Regions from separate parts of the Streptomyces sp. NPDC088252 genome, predicted to be linked through region 2. Evidence: predicted binding sites of a transcription regulator. Region 2 holds the regulator's gene; each other region holds the start of a gene.
What was found. Region 2 encodes HrcA, which represses chaperone genes, less so after heat shock. Its sites were predicted from a motif close to TTNGCACTCNGNNNNNCNGAGTGCNAA; they were not measured.

Region 1: groL (chaperonin GroEL) is a predicted target of HrcA. The motif match lies at 1,849-1,875, and genes of this name have one in related genera.
Region 3: groES (co-chaperone GroES) is a predicted target of HrcA. The motif match lies at 1,468-1,494, and genes of this name have one in related genera.

Annotation. Positions count from the first base shown of each region.
Region 1 is NZ_JBIURS010000003.1:399,282-402,555, reverse strand. Features, by position in the region: gene thrC (threonine synthase) at 1-759, shown strand, start outside; gene ACIOHC_RS08850 (MoaD/ThiS family protein) at 789-1,067, shown strand; gene ACIOHC_RS08845 (cold-shock protein) at 1,490-1,696, shown strand; gene groL (chaperonin GroEL) at 2,038-3,274, shown strand, end outside.
Region 2 is NZ_JBIURS010000001.1:572,122-575,395, forward strand. Features, by position in the region: gene ACIOHC_RS02465 (DUF3097 domain-containing protein) at 1-346, opposite strand, end outside; gene ACIOHC_RS02470 (MBL fold metallo-hydrolase) at 372-1,094, opposite strand; gene hrcA (heat-inducible transcriptional repressor HrcA) at 1,292-2,308, shown strand; gene dnaJ (molecular chaperone DnaJ) at 2,309-3,274, shown strand, end outside.
Region 3 is NZ_JBIURS010000003.1:848-4,121, forward strand. Features, by position in the region: gene groL (chaperonin GroEL) at 1-906, opposite strand, end outside; gene groES (co-chaperone GroES) at 1,007-1,315, opposite strand; gene ACIOHC_RS06850 (DUF6234 family protein) at 1,668-2,150, shown strand; gene ACIOHC_RS06855 (polysaccharide deacetylase family protein) at 2,365-3,274, opposite strand, start outside.

The DNA.
Region 1 (3,274 bases), on a different contig from region 2:
CAGGGCAAGGTCGTCATGGCCGCGGTGTACGGCGGCGAGCTGGTCGGCATCGAGGGCAACTACGACGACGTCAACCGCTTCTGCTCGGAGCTCATCGGCGACCCGCTCGGCGAGGGCTGGGGCTTCGTCAACGTCAACCTGCGCCCGTACTACGGCGAGGGCTCCAAGACCCTGGCGTACGAGATCTGCGAGCAGCTCGGCTGGCGGCTGCCCGACCAGATCGTCATCCCGATCGCGTCCGGATCGCAGCTCACGAAGATCGACAAGGGTCTGCAGGAGCTGATCAGGCTCGGACTCGTCGAGGACAAGCCGTACAAGATCTTCGGCGCCCAGGCCGAGGGCTGCTCCCCGGTCTCCACCGCCTTCAAGGCCGGTCACGACGTCGTGCGGCCCCAGAAGCCGAACACCATCGCCAAGTCCCTGGCGATCGGCAACCCGGCCGACGGCCCGTACGTCCTGGACATCGCCCGCCGCACCGGCGGCGCGGTCGAGGACGTCGACGACGAGCAGGTCGTCGACGCGATCAAGCTGCTGGCACGCACCGAGGGCATCTTCGCGGAGACGGCCGGCGGGGTGACGGTCGGCGTGACGAAGAAGCTGATCGAGGCCGGTCTGCTCGACCCGGCGCTGACCACCGTCGTCCTCAACACGGGCGACGGCCTCAAGACCCTGGACGCGGTGGCCGCCACCTCGCAGGCGACCGCGACGATCCGGCCGAGCCTGGACGCGTTCCGCGCCGCCGGCCTCGCCACCAGCTGACCACCCGAGACCGAAGGAAGGCATCCGCCATGAGCGTCAAGGTCCGTATCCCCACCATCCTCCGCACCTACACGGGCGGCCGGGCCGAGGTCCCGGCCGAGGGCTCGACCCTCTCCCAGGTCATCGAGTCCCTGGAGCAGAACCACCCGGGCATCGCCGCCCGCGTCCTGGACGACCAGGGCAAGCTGCGCCGCTTCGTGAACGTGTACGTCAACGACGACGACGTGCGCTTCGAGGGCGGTCTGGAGACGGCGACGCCGGACGGCGCCGGAATCTCGATCATTCCGGCCGTCGCGGGCGGCTGCTGATCCTGTGCCCGACTGCACAGCGTTATGGGAATTGCCCCCTCTGCGAGAGAAGCGGAGGGGGCAATTCTGCATGGTTGAGCGCGGTACAGTGTGGGAAGTCCCCCCAGCTGCCCGCGCCGCCCGCATATGAGAATGCGCCTGGTCGCGACAAGATGCAGCCAAAGTGTTGGATCTCCTTGCGTCATAAGTCACGTTTGCCCGGCCCGACTTGCCCGGGAATCCCATGAATTCCGCATATTCGGGCGTGCGGCGCTGCCCAGAATTCTCGTCCGATTGACCTGTTGCAGAGGGCAGTTGGGCAGATACATTCGGCCGCGGTCGACGCGTTCCGGCGCACGCACCCTCTCCTGTCGGAGGGTGAGTTCTGACCCGGGTCCGCGAAGTGCGGTCCTGCGCAAGGGCCAGTAATAGGGGAGTTAGGCATGGCTCAGGGCACCGTCAAGTGGTTCAACGCGGAGAAGGGGTACGGCTTCATCGCGGTCGACGGTGGTGCGGATGTTTTCGTCCACTACAGCGCGATCCAGATGGACGGGTACCGCACCCTTGAAGAGGGTCAGCGAGTTGAGTTCGAGATCTCGCAGGGCCAGAAGGGGCCGCAGGCGGACATGGTCAAGCTCGCCGTCGGCTGAGCTCGACGCGGTCGGCCAACGACACCACTCACGCACGGAGGGCCCGTACCCCAGGGGTACGGGCCCTCCGCGCGTCGGCGTCCGGGCCCGCCGTGCATCCGCGCCAGGGCGCGCCGTGCGGAGTCGTCCTTGTCCACATCCGGAGGGGGACGCTTGCACTCTCGGGGGTCGAGTGCTAATCATTGGCGTTAGCACTCTCCAGGTGAGAGTGACAGAACTTGGACCGGGCCGGTGAGGCCCGCAGGTCCGGTGGGGCAAGGAACCACCGGTCACGCAGGCCGTCCGTCGCGGGCGCCACTCGGTCCGGAGCAATCCACCCCTGTCCGGGAGGACCACTTCACATGGCCAAGATCATCGCGTTCGACGAGGAGGCCCGGCGCGGTCTCGAGCGCGGCATGAACCAGCTCGCCGACGCCGTCAAGGTCACCCTTGGCCCCAAGGGTCGCAACGTCGTCCTCGAGAAGAAGTGGGGCGCCCCCACGATCACCAACGATGGTGTTTCCATCGCCAAGGAGATCGAGCTGGAGGACCCGTACGAGAAGATCGGTGCGGAGCTGGTCAAGGAGGTCGCCAAGAAGACGGACGACGTCGCCGGCGACGGTACGACCACCGCCACCGTTCTCGCCCAGGCTCTCGTCCGCGAGGGCCTGCGCAACGTCGCCGCGGGTGCCAACCCGATGGCCCTCAAGCGGGGTATCGAGAAGGCCGTCGAGGCCGTCTCCGCCGCCCTCCTGGAGCAGGCCAAGGACGTGGAGACCAAGGAGCAGATCGCTTCGACGGCCTCCATCTCCGCCGCCGACACCCAGATCGGCGAGCTCATCGCCGAGGCCATGGACAAGGTCGGCAAGGAAGGCGTCATCACCGTCGAGGAGTCCCAGACCTTCGGTCTGGAGCTGGAGCTCACCGAGGGTATGCGCTTCGACAAGGGCTACATCTCGGCGTACTTCGCCACCGACATGGAGCGCATGGAGTCGTCCCTCGACGACCCGTACATCCTGATCGTGAACTCCAAGGTCAGCAACGTGAAGGACCTCCTTCCGCTGCTGGAGAAGGTCATGCAGTCCGGCAAGCCGCTGCTGATCATCGCCGAGGACGTCGAGGGCGAGGCCCTGTCGACCCTGGTCGTCAACAAGATCCGTGGCACCTTCAAGTCCGTCGCCGTCAAGGCCCCGGGCTTCGGTGACCGCCGCAAGGCCATGCTCGGCGACATCGCCATCCTCACCGGTGGCACCGTCATCTCCGAGGAGGTCGGCCTCAAGCTGGAGAACGCCGGTCTCGACCTGCTCGGCCGCGCCCGCAAGGTCGTCATCACCAAGGACGAGACCACGATCGTCGACGGTGCCGGTGACAGCGACCAGGTCCAGGGTCGCGTCAACCAGATCCGCGCCGAGATCGAGAACTCCGACTCGGACTACGACCGCGAGAAGCTCCAGGAGCGCCTCGCGAAGCTGGCCGGCGGCGTGGCCGTCATCAAGGCCGGTGCAGCGACCGAGGTCGAGCTCAAGGAGCGCAAGCACCGCATCGAGGACGCGGTGCGCAACGCCAAGGCCGCCGTCGAGGAGGGCATCGTCGCCGGTG
Region 2 (3,274 bases):
CATAGATCCGGCCCGCCCGCGCCACCCGGGCGCGCGCCCCGGGGACCGCGACCGACCCCGAGGCCGTACGTGTGGGGCGCACGGGACCGGCGGCCGACGGGCGTACCAGCGTGACCACCCGGCCCTCCAGCAGGAAGCCGCGCGGCTCCATCGGGAACACCCGGTGCTTGCCGAAACGGTCCTCCAGGGTCACGGTCGGACCCTGGGCCGTCTTCTCACAGCGGATCACCGCACCGCAGAATCCGGTGGAGACCTCCTCCACGACCAGATCGGGCTCGGCGGGGACCTCGGGAACGGGGGCGGACCTCTTCCACGGCGGGGTCAGGTCCGGCTGGTAGCTGCGCATTGGATGACGATAGGACGACAACACCTCACGACACGCCGAAGAGGGCGGCCAGCCGGTCGCGCTGGGCCCTGACGAACGCCGCGTCCACCACCGCCCCGTGCCCCGGGACGTACACCGCGTCCTCGCCGCCGAGCGCCAGCAGCCGGTCCAGCGCGGCCGGCCAGCGGGACGGCACCGCGTCCCGGCCCGCCTGCGGTTCGCCGGACTCCTCGACCAGGTCGCCGCAGAGCACCACCGTCGGGGAGCCGGGGACGAGCGCCACCAGATCGTGGCCGCTGTGGGCGGGGCCCACGTTCGCCAGCAGCACCTGACGGCCGCCGCCCAGATCGAGGGTCCACTCGCCGCACACCTCGTGGTGCGGTGCCACCAGCACACCGGCGGCCTCCGCCGCGTCGTGCTCGGGCACCCCGTGGCGCACCGCGTCGGCGCACAGCTCGTCCGCCCCGCGCCTCAGGAGCCCGGCCATGCCGACCGCTCCGTACACCTGGGCGCCGGAGAACGCCGCAGTACCCAGCACATGGTCGAAATGAGGGTGGCTGAGTGCGATATGCGTCACCCTCCGGCCCAGCAGGGCCTGTGCCTGGGCCCGCACCTGCGCCCCCTCGCGGAGCGTCGATCCGGTGTCGTAGAGCAGCGCGCCGTCCGTTCCGGCCACCAGTGCGACCGTCGCATCCCATCCGGGAAGCCGCCGCCGGCCCACTCCGTGACCGAGTCGCTCCCAGCCGAACTCTTCCCAAGAGGCGTCCATACCGCGACGCTATCCGCAAAGACCTGCACGGTCTCGCGGCAGGGTGGCCGGTCGCCCTTGCTAGGCCCCCACTCGTCCGCCGTACACTGGCCGGGGGATTGCTGGCACTCACATCGGCAGAGTGCCAGGAGGATTCCTGGCAAAGAAACAGGAACGGCCCGAGAACCACCGAGGAAACACAGCTGGAGGTGTGCGCGATGCTCAGCGAACGCAGACTCGAAGTGCTGCGCGCCATCGTCCAGGACTATGTCGGCACCGAGGAGCCCGTCGGCTCCAAGGCGCTCACCGAACGGCACAAGCTGGGGGTCTCCCCGGCCACCGTCCGCAACGACATGGCGGTGCTGGAGGACGAGGGCTTCATCGCCCAGCCCCACACCAGCGCGGGACGCATCCCGACGGACAAGGGCTACCGGCTCTTCGTCGACAGGCTCGCGGGTGTCAAGCCCCTCTCGTCGCCGGAACGTCGCGCCATTCACAACTTCCTCGACGGCGCGGTCGACCTCGACGACGTCGTGGGCCGCACCGTTCGGCTGCTGGCGCAGCTGACCCGGCAGGTCGCCATCGTGCAGTACCCCTCGCTGACCCGGTCCACGGTGCGGCATGTGGAACTGCTCTCGCTGGCGTCCGCCCGGCTGATGCTCGTGCTGATCACGGACACCGGCCGGGTCGAACAGCGCATGATCGACTGCCCCGCTCCGTTCGGTGAGACCTCTCTCGCCGATCTGCGGGCCCGGCTCAACAGCCGGGTCGTCGGACGCCGTTTCACGGACGTCCCGCAGCTGGTGCAGGACCTGCCGGAATCCTTCGAGAGCGAGGACCGGGGAACCGTGTCCACCGTGCTCTCCACCCTGCTCGAAACCCTCGTCGAGGAGACGGAGGAGCGGCTGATGATCGGCGGCACCTCCAACCTCACCCGGTTCGGGCACGACTTCCCCGTGATGATCCGGCCGGTGCTGGAGGCATTGGAGGAGCAGGTCGTGCTGCTGAAGCTGCTCGGCGAGGCCAAGGACTCGGGCATGACCGTACGGATCGGGCACGAGAACGCCCACGAGGGGCTCAACTCCACGTCCGTCGTCGCGGTCGGCTACGGTTCGGGCGACGAGGCAGTCGCCAAACTCGGCGTGGTCGGACCGACCCGCATGGACTACCCCGGAACGATGGGAGCGGTACGCGCAGTGGCACGTTACGTCGGACAGATCCTGGCGGAGTCGTAAGTGGCCACGGACTACTACGCCGTACTCGGCGTGCGCCGCGACGCATCTCAGGACGAGATCAAGAAGGCATTCCGGCGGCTCGCCCGTGAGCTGCATCCGGATGTGAACCCCGATCCGAAGACCCAGGAGCGGTTCAAGGAGATCAACGCCGCCTACGAGGTGCTGTCGGACCCGCAGAAGAAGCAGGTCTACGACCTCGGCGGCGACCCGCTGTCCGCCTCCGGCGGCGGTGGCGCGGGCGGATTCGGACAGGGCGGCTTCGGCAACTTCTCCGACATCATGGACGCGTTCTTCGGTACGTCGTCGCAGCGCGGGCCCCGTTCGCGCACCCGGCGCGGCCAGGACGCGATGATCCGGCTGGAGATCGATCTGGCGGAGGCCGCGTTCGGCACCACCAAGGACATCCAGGTCGACACGGCCGTCGTCTGCGCGACCTGCAACGGCGAGGGCGCCGCGCCCGGCACCTCCGCCCAGACCTGCGACATGTGCCGCGGCCGCGGTGAGGTCTCCCAGGTCACCCGGTCCTTCCTGGGCCAGGTCATGACCTCGCGGCCCTGCCCGCAGTGCCAGGGCTTCGGCACGGTCGTGCCGACCCCCTGCCCGGAGTGCGCCGGCGACGGCCGCATCCGCTCGCGGCGCACACTCACCGTGAAGATCCCCGCCGGTGTCGACAACGGCACGCGCATCCAGCTGGCGGGCGAGGGCGAGGTCGGCCCCGGCGGCGGTCCGGCCGGTGATCTCTACGTGGAGATCCACGAGCTGCCGCACCCGGTGTTCCAGCGCCGCGGCGACGATCTGCACTGCACGGTCACCATCCCCATGACGGCGGGCGCGCTCGGCACCAAGGTGCCGCTGGAGACGCTCGACGGACTGGAGGAGGTCGACATCAGGCCCGGCACCCAGTCCGGCCAGTCCGTCCCGCTGCACGGACGCGGCATCACGCATCTGCGGGGCGGCGGACGCGGC
Region 3 (3,274 bases), on a different contig from region 2:
GGCGATGACGGTCGCACCGGTGAGGGTGGCGATGTCGCCGAGCATGGCCTTGCGGCGGTCACCGAAGCCCGGGGCCTTCACCGCGACGGCGTTGAAGGTGCCACGGATCTTGTTGACGACGAGGGTCGACAGCGCCTCGCCCTCGACGTCCTCGGCGATGATCAGCAGCGGCTTGGAGCCACCGGCCTGGATGACCTTCTCCAGCAGCGGGAGCAGCTCCTGGATCGAGCCGATCTTGCCCTGGTGGATCAGGATGTACGGGTCGTCGAGGACGGCCTCCATACGCTCCTGGTCGGTCACCATGTACGGGGACAGGTAGCCCTTGTCGAAGGCCATGCCCTCGGTGAAGTCGAGGTCCAGACCGAAGGTGTTGGACTCCTCGACGGTGATGACACCGTCCTTGCCGACCTTGTCCATCGCGTCCGCGATGAGCTCGCCGACCTGCGGGTCCTGCGCGGAGAGCGCGGCGACGGCGGCGATGTCGGTCTTGTCGTCGATCGGACGGGCGGTCGCGAGGAGCTCCTCGGACACGGCCTTGACCGCGGCGTCGATGCCCTTCTTCAGGGCGGCCGGGGAAGCACCCGCGGCGACGTTGCGCAGCCCCTCGCGGACGAGCGCCTGGGCCAGCACGGTGGCGGTGGTCGTACCGTCACCCGCGACGTCGTTGGTCTTGGTCGCCACTTCCTTCACCAGCTGGGCGCCGAGGTTCTCGTACGGGTCGTCGAGCTCGACCTCGCGCGCGATGGTGACACCGTCGTTGGTGATGGTGGGAGCGCCGAACTTCTTGTCGATGACGACGTTGCGGCCCTTGGGGCCGATCGTCACCTTGACCGTGTCGGCAAGCTTGTTGACGCCGCGCTCAAGGGCGCGACGGGCGTCCTCGTCGAACTTCAGAATCTTCGCCATGGGAGCTGAGCTTTCCTCTCAAATGAACTGCGCCCCCGACCGCCCGGCTGGTTAGTTCGCAGGGGGCCAGGGGCGCAGAACAGAAGCAAACGTGGGTGAATTACTTCTCGATGATCGCGAGAACGTCGCGAGCCGAGAGGACGAGGTACTCCTCGCCGTTGTACTTCACCTCGGTGCCGCCGTACTTGCTGTACAGCACGACGTCGCCGGTCTTGACGTCGAGCGGCAGGCGCTCGCCGTTCTCGAAGCGGCCCGGGCCCACGGCCAGGACGACGCCCTCCTGGGGCTTCTCCTTGGCGGTGTCCGGAATGACCAGGCCGGAGGCCGTGGTCTGCTCGGCGTCGAGCGGCTGGACCACAATGCGGTCCTCGAGCGGCTTGATCGCAACCTTGGTGCTGGCGGTCGACACGATCCGGTCTCCCCCTTCGGAGATCTCACGGGGTTAAGAGTCTTTGGGTGGCGACCAGGTGGATCCGTCGTCGCGGGTGCCGGACCTGCCAGTCGCGCAGTACTGCTGGCACTCTCCAGTGGTGAGTGCCAGCACCGAGACTATGACCGGGATTAGCACTCGGTCAAGCGGAGTGCCAATTCAGCCAGTCGTGGCGTGCCGAGACCCCTGCCCGCCCCCGCCGCTCGCCACCCCCGCGCGGTCGACCGCACAACAGTCCGGACAACAGTCCGGACAACAGTCCGGACAACAGTCCGGACACCATGAGGACAACGCGGGGACGGACCGAACCGTTCCGTACGACCGTGGGTGCATGCCCGGACCTCCGTACGGCCCCCCGCCCCCGCCCTCGCCCCGCCCTTCGACCGCGCAGCACCACTCGCGCACCGTCAACGGCTGCCTCGACGTGCTGCTCGGTCTGCTGCTGGTGGCCCTGGAGGGGCTGATCTGCGCGGTCGCCGCCTACTCCCTGACGGTCTCGCGACTGGACCTCGGCGGCCGGGAGACGCCCGGTCCGCCGCCCATGGACTGGACGCCGGTCCTCGTCTTCGGCGGGTTCGCCGCGGTGGTCTCCCTGTTCGCCGTGGTCCTGATCCGCTCGAACTGGCCCTGGGCGGGTGGCATCCAGGTCCTGGCCGCACTGCTGCTGTGCCTGGCCACCGTGTTGACCGGGCACGAGGACTACCGCCGTTCGCACCCCGCACCGGCCCCCGCCCCCTCGTACGATCCCGGACGGTCCGGCCACCAGTGCCTCAGCGGCGGCGACAATCGCGAGTGCCTGGACTCCGGCGGCTGAGGGCAGGCGACGACGACCAGCGACCCCGGCGCCCCGTGATCGCCGTGCGGACGCGCCCGCGGGCCGGCCTCCGGCGCCGGCCGCGGCCGGGTCATCTTCTGCGCGGCCTTGCGGCCCAGCCGTTCGATCGGGTCCACCGACTGTGCGCACGCGGTGGTGGCGGTCAGCAGCGCACCTGCTGTCAGCAGTCCGGCGAGCAGCCGGTGCGCCCTTGTCATACGTAGTCCTCCAGCCGGGCCACGGCGTACCCCTTGTCCGTGATGGTCTTCATGACCGCCCGGACCAGGTCGGTCATGCCGGCTCCCCACTCCTTCCGGCCCCGGAAGTGCGTGAGGATGATGTCGCCGGGGTGCAGGTCCTGGTCCCCCTCGCGCCATTCCATGTGGTCCGGGAACGCTTCCGCGTTCCAGAGCGGCACGGCCTTGATGCCGCAGGACTTCGCGATGCGCAGCGTGTCCCCGTTGTAGTTGCCGTACGGCGGACGGAAGAGGGTGGGACGCTTTCCGAACCGCTTCTCGATGATGTCCTGCTGGTCGCAGATCTCGCGCTTCTGCTCGCTGTGGGAGAGGCCGGGCAGATAGGGGTGGTTGAGCGTGTGATTGTTGAGGGACACGCCCAGTCGCTGCGCCTCGCCGAAGTACCCGTAGTTGTCGCGCACCTCGTAGTCGCTGAGGAACGCGCTGTACGGGATGTCCAGCTCGTCCATCATCCGCAGCAGCTCGGGGTCCTTCTCGGAACCGTCGTCCATCGTCAGGAAGACGACCCGGTCCTTGGTCGGGACGGTGGTGAACACCGGCGGCAGCGAGTCGTCGCCGCCCTTGACCTCGAACCCCTCCCGGGTGGTGAGGTGCGGCTTCACCCCGGGCGGCGGGGGTGCGACCAGCGGTGGCCCGTCCAGTCCCCATTTCTTCGCGAGGGCCGCCCGCACGGCCGGGGCGAGCCTCGCGTTCTCATGGGATCCGGCGGGTGCGCGGCCCTGTTCGGCCGCCTGCCCGGGGCCCGCCTTCTGTCCGGGACCGCCCGGGTGTCCGGCGGAGGGTCGGGCCCGGTGCTCGGTGTCCGCGTCGCCCCGGCCGCCGGTCCCGGACGCGCAGCCCGAGCCGACCGCGGCGAGCAGGAGTGCG